Regions from separate parts of the Lysinibacillus sp. RS11 genome, predicted to be linked through region 1. Evidence: a T-box and tRNA genes for the amino acid it is inferred to sense, from the RefSeq annotation. Region 1 holds a T-box; the other regions hold tRNA genes.

Region 1 (7,594 bases):
ATATACAGCTTTTATTGCTGGTATACTTATTTCTATTTTTGGTGGGTCGAAATATCAAATTGGGGGACCTACAGGGGCGTTTGTGCCAATTCTGCTAGGGATCGTCATTTCGTATGGCTATGAAAACTTACTAATTGCTGGATTAATGGCCGGGGTTATGTTGTGCTTAATGGGTATTTTTAAACTAGGCTCATTAATAAAATTTATCCCACGTCCCGTGACGATAGGTTTTACAGCTGGAATTGCTGTTAGTATTTTTACAGGTCAAATTGCCAATTTCTTGGGTTTGAAAAATGTTAAAAATCATGAGTATTTTATTGACAATATAAAAGAAATTGTTACGCATATTAATACTACAAGTTTTTATAGTGTTTTAACGGCAATTATTAGTCTTGTCATTATATTAATTACACCGAAAGTTTTACCTAAAGTACCTGCGGCGTTAGCAGGCATTGTTGTTTCTACACTTGTTGCAACGTTCTTTTTTTCTGGACAAGTGGCCACAATAGCAACAGCCTATGGAGTAATTCCAAATACATTACCGGATTTTGCAATTCCAGAAATCACATTCGAGCGAATTCAGCTACTTATTGGCCCAGCATTTGTGATTGCTATGCTTGGTGGAATTGAATCCCTTCTATCAGCGGTAGTAGCGGATGGGATGACAAATACAAAACATAATAGTAACCGAGAACTTATTGGTCAAGGGATTGCTAATATTGTAACGCCTTTATTTGGGGGGATTCCTGCAACGGGTGCTATTGCCCGTACTGCGACAAATATTAAAACAGGTGCAGCATCACCAATGTCAGGTGTTATCCATGGCGTATTTGTATTAGTCACTTTATTATTATTAGCACCAGTTGCTTCACATATCCCATTGGCTAGTATGGCGCCAGTTTTAATGGTTGTAGCTTGGAATATGAGTGAGCAAAAACATTTTGCGCAAATCCTTAAATTGAAATCAGGAGATTCCCTGGTCTTGATGATTACGTTTTTACTGACTGTTTTCACAAGCTTAACATTAGCTGTAGAGGTGGGGCTTGTGTTAGCCGTTGTATTATTTGCAAAGCGTATGAGCGAAAAGCTTGTAGTAACAAAGGTATTACCGGATCATTCGAAAGAGAGTGGGAAGGTACAATCACATGTAGTTCATCAGAAGCGTGACTGTCCACAAATTAGTATTTATACAATTGAGGGTCCTCTTTTCTTTGGCGCAGCTCAAAATTTTGAGGAGGCAATTGTAGGTTCCGTTCAACAACAAAAAAAAGTTTTGATATTACGTATGAGTAAAGTGCCCTTTTTGGATACAACAGGTGAGACATATTTTGGTAATTTCGTCCGGAATTTTAAAGCCCAGGGTGAAACTATTTTAGTTACAGGTGTTCAAGATGAATTGAAATTAGCATTACAAAACAATGGCTTATATGATGAGATTGGTGAGGATAATTTCTATCCGCATACAGGAGAAGCAATTAATAAAGCTTTAAGCTATTTAGATATAAATAAATGTATCGGGTGTAAGCACTTTGCTTTCCGTGAATGTCAGGAATTATCTCGCGATAAAGGGACAGTAAATAAAGTAACTGCCCCTAGCTGCCTGATTGGTGAAGACTAATCGGTGGGGATGAAGAATCCCCACCGATTAAAATTTCACTTTATCCCAACCTAACGGGCAGTAATTTATCTTATTGAAAGCGAAGCATTAGGTACAAGTCTCCTACCTCAAAATCTAGCGAAAGCAAAGAAGTTAGGTGGGAGATGAACTGCCTGAGAGGTCATTATAGTCATCCCCGCAATTATATTCGTTAATGAAGGGTGAGTGTCTTTAGGCAAATTGTTCATTTTGTCCTTCTACGATAAAACGCTTTCATTTTACTATAATCATTAAGAATATGCTTTCAAATAATAGGAATCATATCATAGCAGGAATCTCCTGTGAATAATTATAGAAGTATGGATACGAAATAGGCTGCAAAGAATGTAACAAAGCTTACAGAGGAGGAATAAAAATGAAGAAAATTATGAATTCACCTGAAACACTCGTTATGGAAATGTGCAATGGGATGGTTATGGCTCATCCAGAACTTGAGTTGTTAAAAATATATAAAGTAATTAAGAAAAAAGAAATGAATGAGAATAAGGTAACTTTAATTAGCGGTGGCGGTAGTGGACATGAACCGGCACATGCGGGGTTAGTCGGAAAAGGGATGTTGGACGCTGCAGTATGCGGTGACGTCTTTGCTTCTCCTTCACAAATACAGGTATATCAAGCAATTAAAGCAACAGCTAGCAAAAAAGGTACACTGCTTATTATTAAAAATTATAGCGGAGATATTATGAACTTTAAAAATGGTGCTCAATTAGCTTCTGAGGATGGCATTCAAGTAGAGTATGTCCGCGTAGATGATGATATTGCAGTAGAAGATAGTCTTTATACAGTAGGACGACGCGGTGTTGCGGGAGTTGTGTTAGTACATAAAATCGCTGGTGCAGCTGCAGAAGAAGGTATGGATTTAATGCAGGTCAAAGCTGTGACGGAAAAAGCAGCGGCAAATGTTCGAACAATTGGTCTAGCACTAACTTCCTGTACGGTGCCAGCTAGTGGATCACCAACTTTCAAATTGGGTGAAGATGAGATGGAATATGGTGTCGGTATTCATGGAGAGCCAGGAAGAAAACGTGAAAAAATGATGACCGCAGATGAATTAGCCTTCCGCATGACAAATGACCTTATGAAAGATTTAGGACTAGTTGAAGAGGATGAAATTGCTATCCTAATAAATGGATTTGGTGGTACACCTCTGCAAGAACTTTATCTGTTTAACAATGCAGTTACTAGAGAGTTGAGTAAAAGTAATATTCGAATCAATAGAACGTTTGTCGGCAATTACATGACAAGTATTGATATGGCTGGGATTTCTCTAACAGTAATGAAACTAGATGATGAGCTGAAAGCATTACTATCGAAAGAATGTAATACGCCTGCATTTAAGGTAGATGGACCGGTTGAGAGTGTAGAATACGTAGATATTAATGATCACGTAGAAGAGAAGCGAGTTTTCTTTGAGACGGAAACAGAGGAAGAACACGCTATCATCAAAAATGAGGTAATCACATTAAACAATATAATTTATCTCGTAGATAAAATGAGCGAAATTATTATCAAGAACGAAGTGCCTTTCTGCGAATTGGATACCCATGCAGGTGATGGCGATTTCGGGATGAGTGTCGCTAAAGGATTTAAGCAATTGAAACGAGGATGGAGCTCGATTCTAAATCAAGAACATTTAAATATTGGAACTTTCCTGGATGCGTGTTCGATGATAATTATGGAACATTGCGGAGGAGCTTCTGGTCCAATTTGGGGCGGAGCTTTCCGAGCTGCAAGTAAAGCTGTAGAAGAAAAAATGGCATTAACAGTCGGAGAGTTTGCTGAAATGTTACAAGCTACACTAAAAGGTATACAGTCTGTCGGTGAGCACTCTTTCGGAAGAGGAGCAGAGGTAGGCGATAAAACGCTTGTAGATGCGTTTGTACCTTGTGTAAATGCTTGGTTAGAAAGCGCTGCAGATGGTACGGATATTAAAACAGCTTTTGAAAACGGGGCAGAGGCTGCTGTTAAAGGAGCGGAATATACAAAAGAAATTGTTGCTCGAATGGGTCGTGCGGGTACAGTTGGTGAAAGAAGCCTAGGATATCCGGATGCTGGTGCATATGCGCTAGGGGTTATTTTTACGGAGCTTTCTCATAGTTTAAAATAATGCGAGCTCTATGGACACAATGTATTTCGGGTATTGCTACCTTTTGGGATTGAATTGTTCAATAATGGGTAGTATGTAAACAAAGCCTTGTGCTTTTCAGTACTTTCCATTAGAATAAATGCAATACATGAAAAGACAGTGATGAGGAATAGTAAATTTGTGTTTCTTTTAAGAGAGCTAGCGGTTGGTGGGAGCTAGTAGGAAAGCAAATTGAACTCGCCTTCTGAGTCTGCCCGCGTGAAACAACGCGTGCCGTTCCTTCCGCGTTAAGGAAGCTAAAGCCGAGTGTGATCACTAATTTGGGTGGTACCGCGGGAGATACGAATTCTCTCGTCCCTTTCTACAGAAAGGGGCGAGTTTTTTTATTTTTTAAATATTTTGTCAATTATTATGAAGAGTAATATTACAAATTCGAAGGAGGAAAAATCGTGAGTTTTAATCATCTACAAATCGAAAAAAAGTGGCAGCAATATTGGGCCGATAATAAAACTTTCAAAACTGAAAATGAAACGGATAAACCAAAATTTTATGCGTTAGATATGTTCCCATACCCATCAGGCGCAGGTCTTCACGTAGGACACCCGGAAGGTTATACAGCGACAGACATCCTTTCACGCTTTAAACGCATGCAAGGCTATAATGTTCTACATCCAATGGGGTGGGATGCATTTGGTTTACCAGCAGAGCAATATGCACTTGATACAGGGAATGACCCAGCAGAATTTACAGCGAAAAATATTGCGACATTTAAGCGTCAAATTCAAGAGCTAGGATTTAGCTATGATTGGGATCGCGAAATTAACACTACAGACCCAGAATATTATAAATGGACACAGTGGATTTTTATCCAACTTTATAAAAAAGGCTTAGCGTATGTAGATGAAGTGGCTGTAAACTGGTGCCCAGCACTTGGAACAGTACTTGCAAACGAAGAGGTTATTGATGGAAAGTCAGAGCGTGGTGGTCATCCAGTAGAACGTCGTCCGATGAAGCAATGGATGCTTAAAATTACTGCCTATGCAGATCGTTTAATCGACGACTTAGAGGAAGTTGATTGGCCAGAGTCTATTAAAGATATGCAACGTAACTGGATTGGTCGCTCTGAGGGTGCAGAAGTAACATTTAGCATTGATGGTACAGATGAAAACTTCACAGTGTTTACAACTCGTCCTGATACATTATTTGGTGCTACATACTGTGTTCTTGCGCCTGAGCATAAATTAGTGGAGCAAATTACAACTGCTGAACAACGCCAAGCTGTAGAAGCTTATTTAGAAAAAGTAAAAATGAAATCTGATTTAGAGCGTACAGATTTAGCGAAAGAAAAAACTGGCGTATTTACTGGTGCCTACGCAGTTAATCCTATTAACAGCAAAAAAATGCCGATTTGGATTGCGGACTACGTATTAGCATCATACGGTACTGGCGCAATTATGGCAGTTCCAGCACATGATGAACGTGACTATGAATTCGCAACAGAATTTGGCTTAGAAATTACTGCTGTGCTTGAAGGCGGCGACATAAGCAAAGAGGCATTCACAGGTGATGGTAAGCACATTAACTCTGACTTCCTTGATGGCTTAAACAAAGAGGACGGTATTGCTAAGGCAATTGAATGGCTTGAGGAAAAAGGCGTAGGGGAGAAGAAAATCTCTTACCGTCTTCGCGACTGGTTATTCTCTCGTCAACGTTACTGGGGAGAGCCAATTCCTATGATTCATTGGGAAGATGGTACAACGACGCCAGTACCAGAATCCGAATTACCATTAGTGCTACCAAAAACAGATAATATTCGTCCTTCAGGTACTGGTGAATCTCCACTAGCAAATATTTCTGAATGGGTAAATGTTGTTGACCCTGAAACAGGCAAAAAAGGTCGTCGCGAAACGAACACGATGCCACAATGGGCAGGTTCTAGCTGGTACTTCATACGTTATATTGACCCAACAAATAAAGAAGCAATTGCAGACCCTGAGTTACTAAAACGCTGGTTACCAGTTGATATTTATATCGGTGGGGCTGAGCATGCTGTATTACACTTACTATACGCTCGCTTCTGGCACAAAGTACTATACGATTTAGGTGTTGTACACACGAAAGAGCCATTCCATAAATTATTTAACCAAGGGATGATTCTTGGTGAAGGTAATGAAAAAATGTCTAAATCAAAAGGCAATGTTGTGAACCCTGATGAAATCATTTCTTCACACGGCGCTGATACTTTACGTCTCTATGAAATGTTCATGGGTCCACTTGAAGCATCTGTTGCATGGTCAACAAATGGTTTGGACGGAGCACGTCGCTTCTTAGATCGTATTTGGCGTCTATTTATCAATGAAGAAGGTGGAACAATCGCTGCGAAAATCCAAGCTTCTGATGATAAAACACTTGAAAAATCGTACCATCAAACTGTAAAAAAAGTGACAGAGGATTATGAAGGTATTCGCTTTAATACAGCTATTTCACAAATGATGGTATTCATTAACGACTGCTACAAAGCGGATGTTATTCCGACAGCTTACGCAGAAGGCTTTGTGAAGATGCTAGCTCCAATGGTTCCACACGTTGCGGAGGAACTATGGCAGCTATTAGGTCATGATGCAACACTTTCATATGAGCAATGGCCAACATATGACGAGTCTAAACTTGTTGATGATGAAGTGGAAGTCGCAGTTCAGGTTGCCGGCAAAGTACGTGCCAAAATCATCGTAGCAAAAGATGCTTCAAAAGAGGAAATCGAAAAAGTAGCACTTGCAGATGACAAAGTACAAGAGTATATGGCAGGCAAAGACTTAGTAAAAATCATTGTTATCCCAGGCAAGCTTGTTAACATCGTAGTTAAATAATTATGATAAAAGTGTCCAAAATTTGGGCACTTTTTTCTTTTATACTGAAACCAACTGGGATATCGATACGACCATAACCACCGTTGTAGTAGTGAGCCAATATTAGTTAAAAAGTAAAATTTTCACTTGCGCGCTATAACAAATGTATTTGATGAAAACTAATTGGAATAGTTGCTTTTAGGTTTAAATAACATCACTAGCCATAGTTAAATAAGGATGACACAATTCCTATTGAAAGAAAATATATATATTTGAATAATAAAAATGAATAGGTACTGATCATCTAACTTGAAATATGCACAATATGGATTTGGTTTATTGAAGTGGAAATTTAATAAAAGTTAAAAATATCATTTAATATAATTTTTTGGTTTCTTTTTGTGTGGTAAATTTCTTTTGTTTAGGTTTTAAAATTCTCTTTTATTCTTAATATTTCTACCTATTTAATATTCGATTATGATTTATGAGAAGGGCGAAAAAAATAAGTGAGTCAGAAAAATATGAACTATACATTGTTTGAATGTGAAAATATGCACAAATTTAATTATATTAGAATAATTTTTATGAGCTGCGGTAATAGTGTGGAAAAGTAATATTAGCTAAAAAGTGTTGTGGTTTTCCTTTAATAAACAGCTATTTACTTAGAGGTTGTAGGGTTTTCGATGTAATATAACAAGGGTGAAAAATAAAAAACTTTTTGGGGAAATAATATTTTTTTGAAAAACATCTTGCATTTGAATAATTCTAAATGGTAAATTGTTTTACATGGACGTTCATAAAACTTTCACAGGTAGCAAAAGAGGGGAGAAAAGAGAATTTATGAATAAAAATAGATGGTTAATTGCATTATCCGCAATCGCTATTCATCTTTCGATCGGTGGAGCATATGCATACAGTGTATATAAGCTACCGATTGTCACAGAGATGGGATGGAGTGAAACAAACGTAACGGTTGCCTTTACAATAATGATGGGGCTTGCGGGT
Region 2 (7,594 bases), 640 kb from region 1:
CATCGTATTTCGTCGTCAGCTTCACTCGTTCAGTCAGTCACGTACATAGGTACGCTCCTTCCTTCTCTCGTTTACTTCCTAGAACTACTCGTGTCTTGAAACCTTCTTAAATTATTAAGCCTATAAAAAAACTTAAAAAATAAATGTGTTTGTTACAATTTCAATGTCGTTTTATCCAGTTTTCAAAGAACAAGTTTTGAAGTAATTCATTCAGAAGAATGAACCTTCAAAACTGAACGCAAAACGTAATCTTACAAACCCTAGGTTTGTATTCCGAAAATATCCTTAGAAAGGAGGTGATCCAGCCGCACCTTCCGATACGGCTACCTTGTTACGACTTCACCCCAATCATCTATCCCACCTTCGGCGGCTGGCTCCAAAAGGTTACCCCACCGACTTCGGGTGTTACAAACTCTCGTGGTGTGACGGGCGGTGTGTACAAGGCCCGGGAACGTATTCACCGCGGCATGCTGATCCGCGATTACTAGCGATTCCGGCTTCATGTAGGCGAGTTGCAGCCTACAATCCGAACTGAGAACGACTTTATCGGATTAGCTCCCTCTCGCGAGTTGGCAACCGTTTGTATCGTCCATTGTAGCACGTGTGTAGCCCAGGTCATAAGGGGCATGATGATTTGACGTCATCCCCACCTTCCTCCGGTTTGTCACCGGCAGTCACCTTAGAGTGCCCAACTAAATGATGGCAACTAAGATCAAGGGTTGCGCTCGTTGCGGGACTTAACCCAACATCTCACGACACGAGCTGACGACAACCATGCACCACCTGTCACCGTTGTCCCCGAAGGGAAAACCATATCTCTACAGTGGTCAACGGGATGTCAAGACCTGGTAAGGTTCTTCGCGTTGCTTCGAATTAAACCACATGCTCCACCGCTTGTGCGGGCCCCCGTCAATTCCTTTGAGTTTCAGTCTTGCGACCGTACTCCCCAGGCGGAGTGCTTAATGCGTTAGCTGCAGCACTAAGGGGCGGAAACCCCCTAACACTTAGCACTCATCGTTTACGGCGTGGACTACCAGGGTATCTAATCCTGTTTGCTCCCCACGCTTTCGCGCCTCAGCGTCAGTTACAGACCAGAAAGTCGCCTTCGCCACTGGTGTTCCTCCAAATCTCTACGCATTTCACCGCTACACTTGGAATTCCACTTTCCTCTTCTGCACTCAAGTCCCCCAGTTTCCAATGACCCTCCACGGTTGAGCCGTGGGCTTTCACATCAGACTTAAAGGACCGCCTGCGCGCGCTTTACGCCCAATAATTCCGGACAACGCTTGCCACCTACGTATTACCGCGGCTGCTGGCACGTAGTTAGCCGTGGCTTTCTAATAAGGTACCGTCAAGGCACAGCCAGTTACTACTGTACTTGTTCTTCCCTTACAACAGAGTTTTACGATCCGAAAACCTTCTTCACTCACGCGGCGTTGCTCCATCAGGCTTTCGCCCATTGTGGAAGATTCCCTACTGCTGCCTCCCGTAGGAGTCTGGGCCGTGTCTCAGTCCCAGTGTGGCCGATCACCCTCTCAGGTCGGCTACGCATCGTCGCCTTGGTGAGCCGTTACCTCACCAACTAGCTAATGCGCCGCGGGCCCATCTTATAGCGACAGCCGAAACCGTCTTTCAGTATTTCACCATGAAGTAAAATAGATTATTCGGTATTAGCCCCGGTTTCCCGGAGTTATCCCAAACTATAAGGTAGGTTGCCCACGTGTTACTCACCCGTCCGCCGCTAACGTCAAAGGAGCAAGCTCCTTCTCTGTTCGCTCGACTTGCATGTATTAGGCACGCCGCCAGCGTTCGTCCTGAGCCAGGATCAAACTCTCCATAAAAAGAAATTTGATTAGCTCAAATTGTTTTGCTGGCATCATGTTTGATGTCCAAAATTTTGTTCTGTTCACTAACTCTAGGTTAGTTACTTAAAACTTTATTGATTACGTTTTGCTTGTTCAGTTTTCAAGGTTCATGTTGTTATCTCGTATCGACAACTTCTTATATCATACGACATAAAAATTTGGTTGTCAACAAGTTTTTAAAAAGTTTTTTTGGAGCGGGTGATGAGAATCGAACTCACGACATCAGCTTGGAAGGCTGAGGTTTTACCATTAAACTACACCCGCAAGGAATAATATTTATTTAAATGGCGCGCCCGACAGGAGTCGAACCCATAACCTTCTGATCCGTAGTCAGACGCTCTATCCAATTGAGCTACGGGCGCATATATAAAAAAATGACTTGGTGCGGCCGAGAGGACTTGAACCTCCACGGGGTTGCCCCCACTAGGCCCTCAACCTAGCGCGTCTGCCGTTCCGCCACGACCGCATTCAATTAGCGACTTTTTTTATTATATAATAATAATCGTAAAAGTCAACCTTTCTTCTTAAAGAGATGAGCCATGAAGGACTCGAACCTTCGACCCTCTGATTAAAAGTCAGATGCTCTACCAACTGAGCTAATGGCTCAAACTAAGAAATGAATGGCTGGGGTACTAGGATTCGAACCTAGGCATGACGGAATCAAAATCCGTTGCCTTACCGCTTGGCTATACCCCAATAAGTGGCGGTCCCGACCGGGATCGAACCGGCGATCTCCTGCGTGACAGGCAGGCATGTTAACCGCTACACCACGGGACCAATGTTACTATATTTTTATAAAAAAACTATAAAATGACCCCTACGGGATTCGAACCCGTGTTACCGCCGTGAAAGGGCGGTGTCTTAACCACTTGACCAAGGGGCCATGGCTCCGAAGGCAGGACTCGAACCTGCGACAACCTGATTAACAGTCAGGTGCTACTACCAACTGAGCTACTTCGGAATAATCCATATGTTTTGTCGTCGTTATCTTGTCGACTTTTACTATTATAGGGATATATCAAGTAAACGTCAACCCTTTTTATTAAGTTTTTTTATTCCACTAATTTTAAGCGACCTAAACACTTACTACAGCAGTATTTCTCTACATTCATTCGAATTTTTCTTACATATATATGTTGGCATTTTACACATCTATATGTATAGAGACGACGTTGCTTTTTCCGAGAAGTTTTTGCTGTTTGCAATGCTGAGCAAAATCGAGGTGCCCCTACTTTTTTTAATAGCTCCCGAAAATCTTTGTCTCGATGCTGATATCCCTTACCTTCTAAATGTAAATGATAATGACATAATTCGTGGCGAACTATACCCTCCAATTCGTTAATACCATATAACTCATACGCTTTAGGATTAATTTCTATATTGTGCGATTGCAAAAGATAACGTCCACCCGTTGAACGTAATCTTGGATTAAAATATGCTTGATGCATAAATGGCTTCTGGAAACTTTCTAATGATATTCTAATGATAAGACCTTGTAGTTCCTCATTGTTCATAGCTAGTTCACCTCTAACAACAAGAATACCACACTGCGTAGTATAGACAGTGTGGTATTAATTTATTACACTTCCATCGTTTGAATTTTAGGAGGAAGCATCGTTAAAGCGATACGCCCTTTATTGACATCTATTTGTTCTACCCAAACCGTTACAATATCTCCTAATGCAACAACTTCTAATGGGTGTTTAATACGTCTTTTTTGCAATTTAGAAATATGCACGAGCCCGTCCTGTTTTACTCCAATATCTACAAATGCTCCGAAATCAACTACGTTTCTCACTGTACCTTGCAATTCCATCCCAACTTGTAAATCTTCCATTTTTAATACATCCGTTTTCAGTAGTGGTTGAGGGAATGCATCACGTGGATCGCGACTAGGTTTCATTAATGTATCTACAATATCTTGAATTGTGACTGCTCCAATACCTAAAATCTCGCTTAAATTTTGTACACCTAGGGATGCAATAGATTCCTCTGCCTTCTGCGTCCCAATCTCTTTTTTATCAATTTGCGCTACCTCTAAAATCCGCTCTGCTACACTATAGCTTTCAGGGTGAATACCCGTCGCATCGAATGCATTTTTTGCTTCTGGAACACGTAAAAAACCAATTGCTTGTTCATACGTTTTGGCACCAAGTCGTGGAATTTTCTTTAGTTGAGCACGTGTCGTAAATTGTCCATTCTCTTCTCGAACCTTCACAATATTCTCCGCAACCGTTTTCGATAATCCAGAAACGTATTGTAGTAGTGAAGCTGAAGCTGTATTAACATCAACGCCAACTTGGTTAACCGCGGTTTCTACTATAAATGTTAAGGACTCTGTCAATTTCTTTTGAGAGACATCATGTTGATACTGACCTACTCCAACTGCTTTTGGCTCAATTTTCACTAACTCCGACAACGGATCTTGCAGGCGACGTGCAATAGAAACCGCACTACGTTGCTCTACTTGTAAATCCGGAAATTCTGCACGAGCAATTTCAGAGGCTGAATAAACAGATGCCCCCGCTTCATTGACAATAACATAGGCTACATCAGTTTCAAGCTCATTCAATACATCTGCAATAAATTGTTCTGTTTCGCGTGAGGCAGTACCATTACCGATAGCAATTATAGTAATTGGATATTTTGCCAAAATTCCTTTCACAATTGCTTTTGATTTTGCTACATCAGGTTTTGGAGGATGTGGATAAACGGCTGTTACCTCTAACATTTTCCCTGTTTCATCTACAACAGCTAACTTACAGCCTGTACGGTAGGCTGGATCAACACCCAATACATACTTCCCTTTCATCGGAGGCTGTAATAAAAGATTGCGTAAATTCTCAGAGAAAATATGGATAGCCTGCGCCTCTGCCTTCTCTGTAAGTTCATTTCGTAACTCTCTTTCAATAGAAGGCTGAATTAGACGCTTATACGAATCCTCAATTGCTAGCTTCACTTCAGCGATTGCTGGTGAGGAACCTGTAGCAGGAATCCATTCCTTCCACATAATCATCAATACTCGATCTACTGGTACATGAATTGCCACCTTTAATATTTCTTCTTTCTCACCACGATTAACAGCTAATATACGGTGTGGGACGATGCGATTTACAGGCTCTTCGTATTCGTAATACATTTCGAAAACGTTTTTTTCGTCTGCCTCTGCGTTTTTCACACTTGTTACGAGTACTCCATCTTTCCAAGAATACGAACGAATTTTTTCACGAATTGCTGCGTCATCAGCAAAACGCTCTGCTAATATATCTCGTGCCCCAGCTAATGCATCCTCTACACTAGCAACTTTCTCTTCATCTACGAAAGCCATCGCTAATTGTTCTAATGCATCACTACGATATTCTAAAAGAAGATCTGCAAGTGGTTCTAACCCTTTTTCTTTCGCTATTGTCGCCTTAGTTCGGCGTTTTTGTTTATAAGGTCTATATAAATCCTCTACACGCTGTAAAACAGTTGCTACTCGAATAGCTTGTTCTAATTCAGGAGTTAGTTTATTTTGTTCCTGGATTAATCGTATAACCTCTTCTTTACGTTGCTCAAGCTGCTGTATGTAGTGATAGCGATCCTCTACAGCTTTAATCTGTACCTCATCAAGGGACCCAGTAGCTTCTTTTCGATATCGTGCGATGAATGGCACGGTATTTCCTTCTTCTAATAATTTTATAACAGCCTCGACTTGACCTGGCTTGATAGCTACATCTTTTGCAATGAGCTGTAACATTTGCTTTTGTTCCACATCATCACTACCTTTTTTATTTTCATTTTACCATTACACTTTACTAAAAATGCAAAAAAATAGTCTACTCTGAAAGTAGAGTAAACTATTTTAACAGGTGTATTGAATAACCATCATTATTCACCCTAATTTGAAGGCTCTGATTTCCGCTACGGGCTACTCGCTTTCCTGCGGGAGTCGAGTAGCCCGTAGCTACAATCAGTTAAAAATGGAAATATATCAACAAAATAGTAACGGAAAAATCCATTTATCGCTCAATAAAAAACTATTTTTTCTCTATTCAACACGCCTGCTATTTTAATAAGTAAGAAGCTTTTATTACTTTAGGATATTTAACTTAATGGCACTCAACTCCTCATCAAAAATTTAGAGCGAAACGCCATCACTTGCTAGGATAGCCTCCTGTAATTTCTTTATTGCCTTCCTTTGTATTCTAGATACATGCATTTGAGAAATCCCTAATCGCTCTCCAACCTCATTTTGAGTGAGTTGCTCTAAATATGTAAGCTGAATTATTTGTTTCTCTCTCTCATTTAAAACACTTATTGCATCAGAAATCACCATTCTTTTGTTAGTCATTTCATAGCCGTCATCTTCTTCACCCATAATATCAAATAACGTTACTGGGCTTCCGTCAGAATCTGATTCTATTGATCGATCCATAGAAAGAGCATGGTAACTACGGCTCATCTCCATAGCCTCTAATACTTCTTCCTCCTGCACCTCTAATTGATCCGCGATTTCCATAATAGATGGAGAACGCTGCAACTCAATTGTCAACGTTTCCACGGTTGTTTTAATTCGCGGTCCTAACTCTTTTATCCGTCTTGGTACGTGAACATCCCATGTTTTATCGCGTAAAAAGCGCTTGATTTCTCCCACAATCGTTGGCACAGCGAATGCCTCAAAACTTCGACCAACATTAAGGTCAAAACGTTTTATTGCACCTAGCAACCCTAGCATACCTACTTGAGCAATATCATCACTATATAATTTACTATTCGAATATTTGCGTGCAATCGACTCAACTAAATATTGATAATGAATCACTAAATTTGTTTGCGCTTCATCATCTTCTGTTGACTGATATAATGCAATCCATTTCAATACATCTTCCCTGGATGAAGATTTATGTAATGATTCTTTCGACATTTTTTTCCACCTGCTCTCTAGCGACATATTTTGTCATGAAAACAGTTACGCCACCATCGTTATTTATCATCACCTCATCCATCAAAGTTTCCATTAAATACAGTCCTAAACCACCTTCACGTAGTCCCGCAATACTCTCTTCAGGGTGATACGGACCAATTTTCGACTTTATCTCCTCAAAATTAAAACTATTGCCATAATCCGCAATCATCATTTCTATTTTATTTTCATACAAAGCGCAACCAATAACGATTTCGCCTTCTTCATCATCCTTATAGGCATGATGTACAACGTTCGTTACCGCTTCACTTGCTGCAATTTTTAAGTCCTCGATATCATCATAATTAAATCCGATACGACTAGCTAAACCAGAAACTGTTAATCGAATCACGCTGACAAATTGCGGTTTTGCAGGAACCCTTATCTCAATATAATCAAATTCCTTCATTTTCGTAGTTCCACCTTTTTATCAGTCTCAATATCCATTAAGTCGCTTAAACCAGTAATTTCAAATAATCTTTGTAGTCTATTCGATAAACCGACAAGTTTAACTTTACCATTTTCACGTAATGCTCTTTTATAAAAGGCCACAAAAATCCCCAGACCTGTACTATCCATATAATTCACTTTTGATAAATTCAGCTCTATTTCTAGTCCTTCCGTAATCTTCACTGCTTCTAATTCCTCCCTTAGCCTTGAAGCAGTAAAAGTATCTATTTCACCCTCAACAAATCCGTATAATTTATTATCCATTTCTTTAAAATGTATCATCATATCCATTACAACACACCTCCACCATATTTGTGAGACTATTCTTCTTTTC
Region 3 (7,594 bases), 1.2 Mb from region 1:
AAACCGGAGGAAGGTGGGGATGACGTCAAATCATCATGCCCCTTATGACCTGGGCTACACACGTGCTACAATGGACGATACAAACGGTTGCCAACTCGCGAGAGGGAGCTAATCCGATAAAGTCGTTCTCAGTTCGGATTGTAGGCTGCAACTCGCCTACATGAAGCCGGAATCGCTAGTAATCGCGGATCAGCATGCCGCGGTGAATACGTTCCCGGGCCTTGTACACACCGCCCGTCACACCACGAGAGTTTGTAACACCCGAAGTCGGTGGGGTAACCTTTTGGAGCCAGCCGCCGAAGGTGGGATAGATGATTGGGGTGAAGTCGTAACAAGGTAGCCGTATCGGAAGGTGCGGCTGGATCACCTCCTTTCTAAGGATATTTTCGGAATACAAACCTAGGGTTTGTAAGATTACGTTTTGCGTTCAGTTTTGAAGGTTCATTCTTCTGAATGAAATACTTCAAAACTTGTTCTTTGAAAACTGGATAAAACGACATTGAAATTGTAACAAACACATTTATTTTTTTAAGTTTTTTATAGGCTTAATAACTTGGTTAAGTTATTAAGGGCGCACGGCGAATGCCTTGGCACTAGGAGCCGAAGAAGGACGGCACTAACACCGATATGCTTCGGGGAGCTGTAAGTGAGCTTTGATCCGGAGATTTCCGAATGGGGGAACCCACTACGTTTAATCGCGTAGTATCTTGACGTGAATACATAGCGTCTTGAAGGCAGACCCAGGGAACTGAAACATCTAAGTACCTGGAGGAAGAGAAAGAAAAATCGATTCCCTGAGTAGCGGCGAGCGAAACGGGAAGAGCCCAAACCAAGAGGCTTGCCTCTTGGGGTTGTAGGACACTCAATACGGAGTTACAAAAGAGCGAGTTAGATGAAGCGACTTGGAAAGGTCCGCCAGAGCAGGTAAAAGCCCTGTAGTCGAAAGTTCGTTCTCTCCTGAGTGGATCCTGAGTACGGCGGAACACGTGAAATTCCGTCGGAATCCGGGAGGACCATCTCCCAAGGCTAAATACTACCTAGTGACCGATAGTGAACCAGTACCGTGAGGGAAAGGTGAAAAGCACCCCGGAAGGGGAGTGAAAGAGATCCTGAAACCGTGTGCCTACAAGTAGTTAGAGCCCGTTAATGGGTGATAGCGTGCCTTTTGTAGAATGAACCGGCGAGTTACGATTACGTGCGAGGTTAAGCTTTAGAAGGCGGAGCCGCAGCGAAAGCGAGTCTGAATAGGGCGAATTAGTACGTGGTCGTAGACCCGAAACCAGGTGATCTACCCATGTCCAGGGTGAAGGTGAGGTAACACTTACTGGAGGCCCGAACCCACGCACGTTGAAAAGTGCGGGGATGAGGTGTGGGTAGCGGAGAAATTCCAATCGAACTTGGAGATAGCTGGTTCTCTCCGAAATAGCTTTAGGGCTAGCCTCGTGATGAGAATACTGGAGGTAGAGCACTGTTTGGACTAGGGGGCCATCCCGGTTTACCGAATTCAGACAAACTCCGAATGCCAGATATTTATACACGGGAGTCAGACTGCGAGTGATAAGATCCGTAGTCAAAAGGGAAACAGCCCAGACCACCAGCTAAGGTCCCAAAGTAATCGTTAAGTGGAAAAGGATGTGGCGTTGCACAGACAACCAGGATGTTGGCTTAGAAGCAGCCATCATTTAAAGAGTGCGTAATAGCTCACTGGTCGAGTGACGCTGCGCCGAAAATGTATCGGGGCTAAACGATTCACCGAAGCTGTGGATTGACATCTACGATGTCAGTGGTAGGAGAGCGTTCTAAGTGCGTTGAAGTCAGATCGGAAGGACTGGTGGAGCGCTTAGAAGTGAGAATGCCGGTATGAGTAGCGAAAGACGGGTGAGAATCCCGTCCACCGTATGACTAAGGTTTCCTGAGGAAGGCTCGTCCGCTCAGGGTTAGTCGGGACCTAAGCCGAGGCCGATAGGCGTAGGCGATGGACAACAGGTTGATATTCCTGTACCACCTCCTCACCGTTTGAGAAATGGGGGGACGCAGTAGGATAGGGTAAGCGCGCCGTTGGTTGTGCGCGTCCAAGCAGTAAGGCGTGTGTGTAGGCAAATCCGCACACTGTAACGTTGAGCTGTGATGGCGAGTCCGTATGGACGAAGTTCCTGATTTCACACTGCCAAGAAAAGCCTCTATCGAGGTGAGAGGTGCCCGTACCGCAAACCGACACAGGTAGTCGAGGAGAGAATCCTAAGGTGTGCGAGAGAACTCTCGTTAAGGAACTCGGCAAAATGACCCCGTAACTTCGGGAGAAGGGGTGCTCTTGAGCGTGCAAGCGCATGAGAGCCGCAGTGAATAGGCCCAGGCGACTGTTTAGCAAAAACACAGGTCTCTGCAAAACCGTAAGGTGACGTATAGGGGCTGACGCCTGCCCGGTGCTGGAAGGTTAAGAGGAGTGGTTAGCGCAAGCGAAGCTGCGAATTGAAGCCCCAGTAAACGGCGGCCGTAACTATAACGGTCCTAAGGTAGCGAAATTCCTTGTCGGGTAAGTTCCGACCCGCACGAAAGGCGTAACGATCTGGGCACTGTCTCAACGAGAGACTCGGTGAAATTATAGTACCTGTGAAGATGCAGGTTACCCGCGACAGGACGGAAAGACCCCGTGGAGCTTTACTGTAGCCTGATATTGAATTTTGGTACAACTTGTACAGGATAGGTAGGAGCCAGAGATCTCGGAGCGCCAGCTTCGAAGGAGGCGTCGGTGGGATACTACCCTGGTTGTATTGAAATTCTAACCCATGCCCCTTAGCGGGGCAGGAGACAGTGTCAGGCGGACAGTTTGACTGGGGCGGTCGCCTCCTAAAAGGTAACGGAGGCGCCCAAAGGTTCCCTCAGAATGGTTGGAAATCATTCGTAGAGTGTAAAGGCACAAGGGAGCTTGACTGCGAGACCTACAAGTCGAGCAGGGTCGAAAGACGGGCTTAGTGATCCGGTGGTTCCGCATGGAAGGGCCATCGCTCAACGGATAAAAGCTACCCCGGGGATAACAGGCTTATCTCCCCCAAGAGTCCACATCGACGGGGAGGTTTGGCACCTCGATGTCGGCTCATCGCATCCTGGGGCTGTAGTCGGTCCCAAGGGTTGGGCTGTTCGCCCATTAAAGCGGTACGCGAGCTGGGTTCAGAACGTCGTGAGACAGTTCGGTCCCTATCCGTCGTGGGCGTAGGAAATTTGAGAGGAGCTGTCCTTAGTACGAGAGGACCGGGATGGACACACCGCTGGTGTACCAGTTGTCTTGCCAAAGGCATCGCTGGGTAGCTATGTGTGGACGGGATAAGTGCTGAAAGCATCTAAGCATGAAGCCCCCCTCAAGATGAGATTTCCCATTACGCAAGTAAGTAAGATCCCTCAAAGACGATGAGGTAGATAGGTTCGAGGTGGAAGTGTGGTGACACATGGAGCTGACGAATACTAATCGATCGAGGACTTAACCAAAATGTTTGAAACATTCAATGCACGTTTATCCAGTTTTGAAAGAACAAGAAAGTTTTTTAAAAAAAGCTTGCAATTATAACAAAATGTGTTATAATAAATCTTGTCTTTAAAATAGTCTAGTGATGATGGCAAAGAGGTCACACCCGTTCCCATACCGAACACGGAAGTTAAGCTCTTTAGCGCCGATGGTAGTTGGGGGCTTCCCCCTGTGAGAGTAGGACGTCGCTAGGCATTATACCCAGGAGGATTAGCTCAGCTGGGAGAGCACCTGCCTTACAAGCAGGGGGTCGGCGGTTCGAGCCCGTCATCCTCCACCATTTGCCGGTGTAGCTCAGTTGGTAGAGCAACTGACTTGTAATCAGTAGGTCGTGGGTTCGACTCCTATCGCCGGCACCATAGTTTTGAGCCATTAGCTCAGTTGGTAGAGCATCTGACTTTTAATCAGAGGGTCGAAGGTTCGAGTCCTTCATGGCTCACCATTTAATTGCCAACAAAATATGCGGGTGTGGCGGAATTGGCAGACGCACTAGACTTAGGATCTAGCGCCGCAAGGCGTGGGGGTTCGACTCCCTTCACCCGCACCATTTTTAGAATTTCATAATTGCCAGGATAAATAAATCTTATGCACATGCGGAAGTAGTTCAGTGGTAGAACACCACCTTGCCAAGGTGGGGGTCGCGAGTTCGAACCTCGTCTTCCGCTCCAAATGTGCCGGGGTGGCGGAACTGGCAGACGCACAGGACTTAAAATCCTGCGGTAGGTGACTACCGTGCCGGTTCGATTCCGGCCCTCGGCACCATTTTATTTTTATAATTAGCGCCCGTAGCTCAATTGGATAGAGCGTCTGACTACGGATCAGAAGGTTGTGGGTTCGACTCCTGCCGGGCGCGCCAATAAAACAAACGGAATGTAGCTCAGCTTGGTAGAGCACTTGGTTTGGGACCAAGGGGTCGTAGGTTCGAATCCTGTCATTCCGACCATTTTTTCTTAAATTTTGGGGCCTTAGCTCAGCTGGGAGAGCGCCTGCCTTGCACGCAGGAGGTCAGCGGTTCGATCCCGCTAGGCTCCACCAATTAAAATAAATGAACCTTGAAAACTGAACAAGCAAAACGTAATCAATAAAGTTTTTAGTAGCTAACCTTGAGTTAGTGAACGAAACAAAATTTTGGACATCAAACATGATGCCAGCAAAACAATTTGAGCTAATCAAATTTCTTTTTATGGAGAGTTTGATCCTGGCTCAGGACGAACGCTGGCGGCGTGCCTAATACATGCAAGTCGAGCGGACAGAGAAGGAGCTTGCTCCTTTGATGTTAGCGGCGGACGGGTGAGTAACACGTGGGCAACCTACCTTATAGTTTGGGATAACTCCGGGAAACCGGGGCTAATACCGAATAATCTATTTTACTTCATGGTGAAATACTGAAAGACGGTTTCGGCTGTCGCTATAAGATGGGCCCGCGGCGCATTAGCTAGTTGGTGAGGTAACGGCTCACCAAGGCGACGATGCGTAGCCGACCTGAGAGGGTGATCGGCCACACTGGGACTGAGACACGGCCCAGACTCCTACGGGAGGCAGCAGTAGGGAATCTTCCACAATGGGCGAAAGCCTGATGGAGCAACGCCGCGTGAGTGAAGAAGGTTTTCGGATCGTAAAACTCTGTTGTAAGGGAAGAACAAGTACAGTAGTAACTGGCTGTACCTTGACGGTACCTTATTAGAAAGCCACGGCTAACTACGTGCCAGCAGCCGCGGTAATACGTAGGTGGCAAGCGTTGTCCGGAATTATTGGGCGTAAAGCGCGCGCAGGCGGTCCTTTAAGTCTGATGTGAAAGCCCACGGCTCAACCGTGGAGGGTCATTGGAAACTGGGGGACTTGAGTGCAGAAGAGGAAAGTGGAATTCCAAGTGTAGCGGTGAAATGCGTAGAGATTTGGAGGAACACCAGTGGCGAAGGCGACTTTCTGGTCTGTAACTGACGCTGAGGCGCGAAAGCGTGGGGAGCAAACAGGATTAGATACCCTGGTAGTCCACGCCGTAAACGATGAGTGCTAAGTGTTAGGGGGTTTCCGCCCCTTAGTGCTGCAGCTAACGCATTAAGCACTCCGCCTGGGGAGTACGGTCGCAAGACTGAAACTCAAAGGAATTGACGGGGGCCCGCACAAGCGGTGGAGCATGTGGTTTAATTCGAAGCAACGCGAAGAACCTTACCAGGTCTTGACATCCCGTTGACCACTGTAGAGATATGGTTTTCCCTTCGGGGACAACGGTGACAGGTGGTGCATGGTTGTCGTCAGCTCGTGTCGTGAGATGTTGGGTTAAGTCCCGCAACGAGCGCAACCCTTGATCTTAGTTGCCATCATTTAGTTGGGCACTCTAAGGTGACTGCCGGTGACAAACCGGAGGAAGGTGGGGATGACGTCAAATCATCATGCCCCTTATGACCTGGGCTACACACGTGCTACAATGGACGATACAAACGGTTGCCAACTCGCGAGAGGGAGCTAATCCGATAAAGTCGTTCTCAGTTCGGATTGTAGGCTGCAACTCGCCTACATGAAGCCGGAATCGCTAGTAATCGCGGATCAGCATGCCGCGGTGAATACGTTCCCGGGCCTTGTACACACCGCCCGTCACACCACGAGAGTTTGTAACACCCGAAGTCGGTGGGGTAACCTTTTGGAGCCAGCCGCCGAAGGTGGGATAGATGATTGGGGTGAAGTCGTAACAAGGTAGCCGTATCGGAAGGTGCGGCTGGATCACCTCCTTTCTAAGGATATTTTCGGAATACAAACCTAGGGTTTGTAAGATTACGTTTTGCGTTCAGTTTTGAAGGTTTATGAAAAAAATAAAACTTCTAAGAGGGCCTATAGCTCAGCTGGTTAGAGCGCACGCCTGATAAGCGTGAGGTCGATGGTTCGAGTCCATTTAGGCCCACCATATATACCTCTTGGGGCCTTAGCTCAGCTGGGAGAGCGCCTGCCTTGCACGCAGGAGGTCAGCGGTTCGATCCCGCTAGGCTCCACCATTTTTTTGTTCTTTGAAAACTGGATAAAACGACATTGAAATTGTAACAAACACATTTATTTTTTTAAGTTTTTTATAGGCTTAATAACTTGGTTAAGTTATTAAGGGCGCACGGCGAATGCCTTGGCACTAGGAGCCGAAGAAGGACGGCACTAACACCGATATGCTTCGGGGAGCTGTAAGTGAGCTTTGATCCGGAGATTTCCGAATGGGGGAACCCACTACGTTTAATCGCGTAGTATCTTGACGTGAATACATAGCGTCTTGAAGGCAGACCCAGGGAACTGAAACATCTAAGTACCTGGAGGAAGAGAAAGAAAAATCGATTCCCTGAGTAGCGGCGAGCGAAACGGGAAGAGCCCAAACCAAGAGGCTTGCCTCTTGGGGTTGTAGGACACTCAATACGGAGTTACAAAAGAGCGAGTTAGATGAAGCGACTTGGAAAGGTCCGCCAGAGCAGGTAAAAGCCCTGTAGTCGAAAGTTCGTTCTCTCCTGAGTGGATCCTGAGTACGGCGGAACACGTGAAATTCCGTCGGAATCCGGGAGGACCATCTCCCAAGGCTAAATACTACCTAGTGACCGATAGTGAACCAGTACCGTGAGGGAAAGGTGAAAAGCACCCCGGAAGGGGAGTGAAAGAGATCCTGAAACCGTGTGCCTACAAGTAGTTAGAGCCCGTTAATGGGTGATAGCGTGCCTTTTGTAGAATGAACCGGCGAGTTACGATTACGTGCGAGGTTAAGCTTTAGAAGGCGGAGCCGCAGCGAAAGCGAGTCTGAATAGGGCGAATTAGTACGTGGTCGTAGACCCGAAACCAGGTGATCTACCCATGTCCAGGGTGAAGGTGAGGTAACACTTACTGGAGGCCCGAACCCACGCACGTTGAAAAGTGCGGGGATGAGGTGTGGGTAGCGGAGAAATTCCAATCGAACTTGGAGATAGCTGGTTCTCTCCGAAATAGCTTTAGGGCTAGCCTCGTGATGAGAATACTGGAGGTAGAGCACTGTTTGGACTAGGGGGCCATCCCGGTTTACCGAATTCAGACAAACTCCGAATGCCAGATATTTATACACGGGAGTCAGAC

Evidence for each region. The T-box of region 1 lies ahead of leuS (leucine--tRNA ligase). A T-box ahead of a tRNA ligase gene usually reads a tRNA of that ligase, here a tRNA-Leu.
Region 2: it has a tRNA-Leu gene. The T-box ahead of leuS (leucine--tRNA ligase) is inferred to sense a tRNA for this amino acid. The anticodon was not compared.
Region 3: it has a tRNA-Leu gene. The T-box ahead of leuS (leucine--tRNA ligase) is inferred to sense a tRNA for this amino acid. The anticodon was not compared.

What each region holds. Positions count from the first base shown of each region.
Region 1 is NZ_CP168124.1:3,749,666-3,757,259, reverse strand. It holds gene AB9L17_RS19240 (SulP family inorganic anion transporter) at 1-1,618, shown strand, start outside; gene dhaK (dihydroxyacetone kinase subunit DhaK) at 2,013-3,764, shown strand; T-box leader at 3,894-4,105, shown strand; gene leuS (leucine--tRNA ligase) at 4,193-6,610, shown strand; gene AB9L17_RS19225 (L-lactate MFS transporter) at 7,430-7,594, shown strand, end outside.
Region 2 is NZ_CP168124.1:4,388,072-4,395,665, forward strand. It holds rRNA gene AB9L17_RS22595 (16S ribosomal RNA) at 290-1,841, opposite strand; tRNA gene AB9L17_RS22600 (tRNA-Gly) at 2,056-2,129, opposite strand; tRNA gene AB9L17_RS22605 (tRNA-Arg) at 2,151-2,227, opposite strand; tRNA gene AB9L17_RS22610 (tRNA-Leu) at 2,246-2,331, opposite strand; tRNA gene AB9L17_RS22615 (tRNA-Lys) at 2,399-2,471, opposite strand; tRNA gene AB9L17_RS22620 (tRNA-Gln) at 2,487-2,561, opposite strand; tRNA gene AB9L17_RS22625 (tRNA-Asp) at 2,567-2,642, opposite strand; tRNA gene AB9L17_RS22630 (tRNA-Glu) at 2,677-2,748, opposite strand; tRNA gene AB9L17_RS22635 (tRNA-Asn) at 2,750-2,826, opposite strand; gene AB9L17_RS22640 (SprT family protein) at 2,918-3,379, opposite strand; gene AB9L17_RS22645 (Tex family protein) at 3,445-5,619, opposite strand; gene sigB (RNA polymerase sigma factor SigB) at 5,986-6,771, opposite strand; gene rsbW (anti-sigma B factor RsbW) at 6,749-7,219, opposite strand; gene AB9L17_RS22660 (STAS domain-containing protein) at 7,216-7,551, opposite strand.
Region 3 is NZ_CP168124.1:104,295-111,888, forward strand. It holds rRNA gene AB9L17_RS00610 (16S ribosomal RNA) at 1-374, shown strand, start outside; rRNA gene AB9L17_RS00615 (23S ribosomal RNA) at 556-3,483, shown strand; rRNA gene rrf (5S ribosomal RNA) at 3,599-3,714, shown strand; tRNA gene AB9L17_RS00625 (tRNA-Val) at 3,725-3,800, shown strand; tRNA gene AB9L17_RS00630 (tRNA-Thr) at 3,804-3,879, shown strand; tRNA gene AB9L17_RS00635 (tRNA-Lys) at 3,887-3,962, shown strand; tRNA gene AB9L17_RS00640 (tRNA-Leu) at 3,983-4,067, shown strand; tRNA gene AB9L17_RS00645 (tRNA-Gly) at 4,114-4,188, shown strand; tRNA gene AB9L17_RS00650 (tRNA-Leu) at 4,194-4,282, shown strand; tRNA gene AB9L17_RS00655 (tRNA-Arg) at 4,300-4,376, shown strand; tRNA gene AB9L17_RS00660 (tRNA-Pro) at 4,387-4,463, shown strand; tRNA gene AB9L17_RS00665 (tRNA-Ala) at 4,480-4,555, shown strand; rRNA gene AB9L17_RS00670 (16S ribosomal RNA) at 4,701-6,252, shown strand; tRNA gene AB9L17_RS00675 (tRNA-Ile) at 6,346-6,422, shown strand; tRNA gene AB9L17_RS00680 (tRNA-Ala) at 6,435-6,510, shown strand; rRNA gene AB9L17_RS00685 (23S ribosomal RNA) at 6,601-7,594, shown strand, end outside.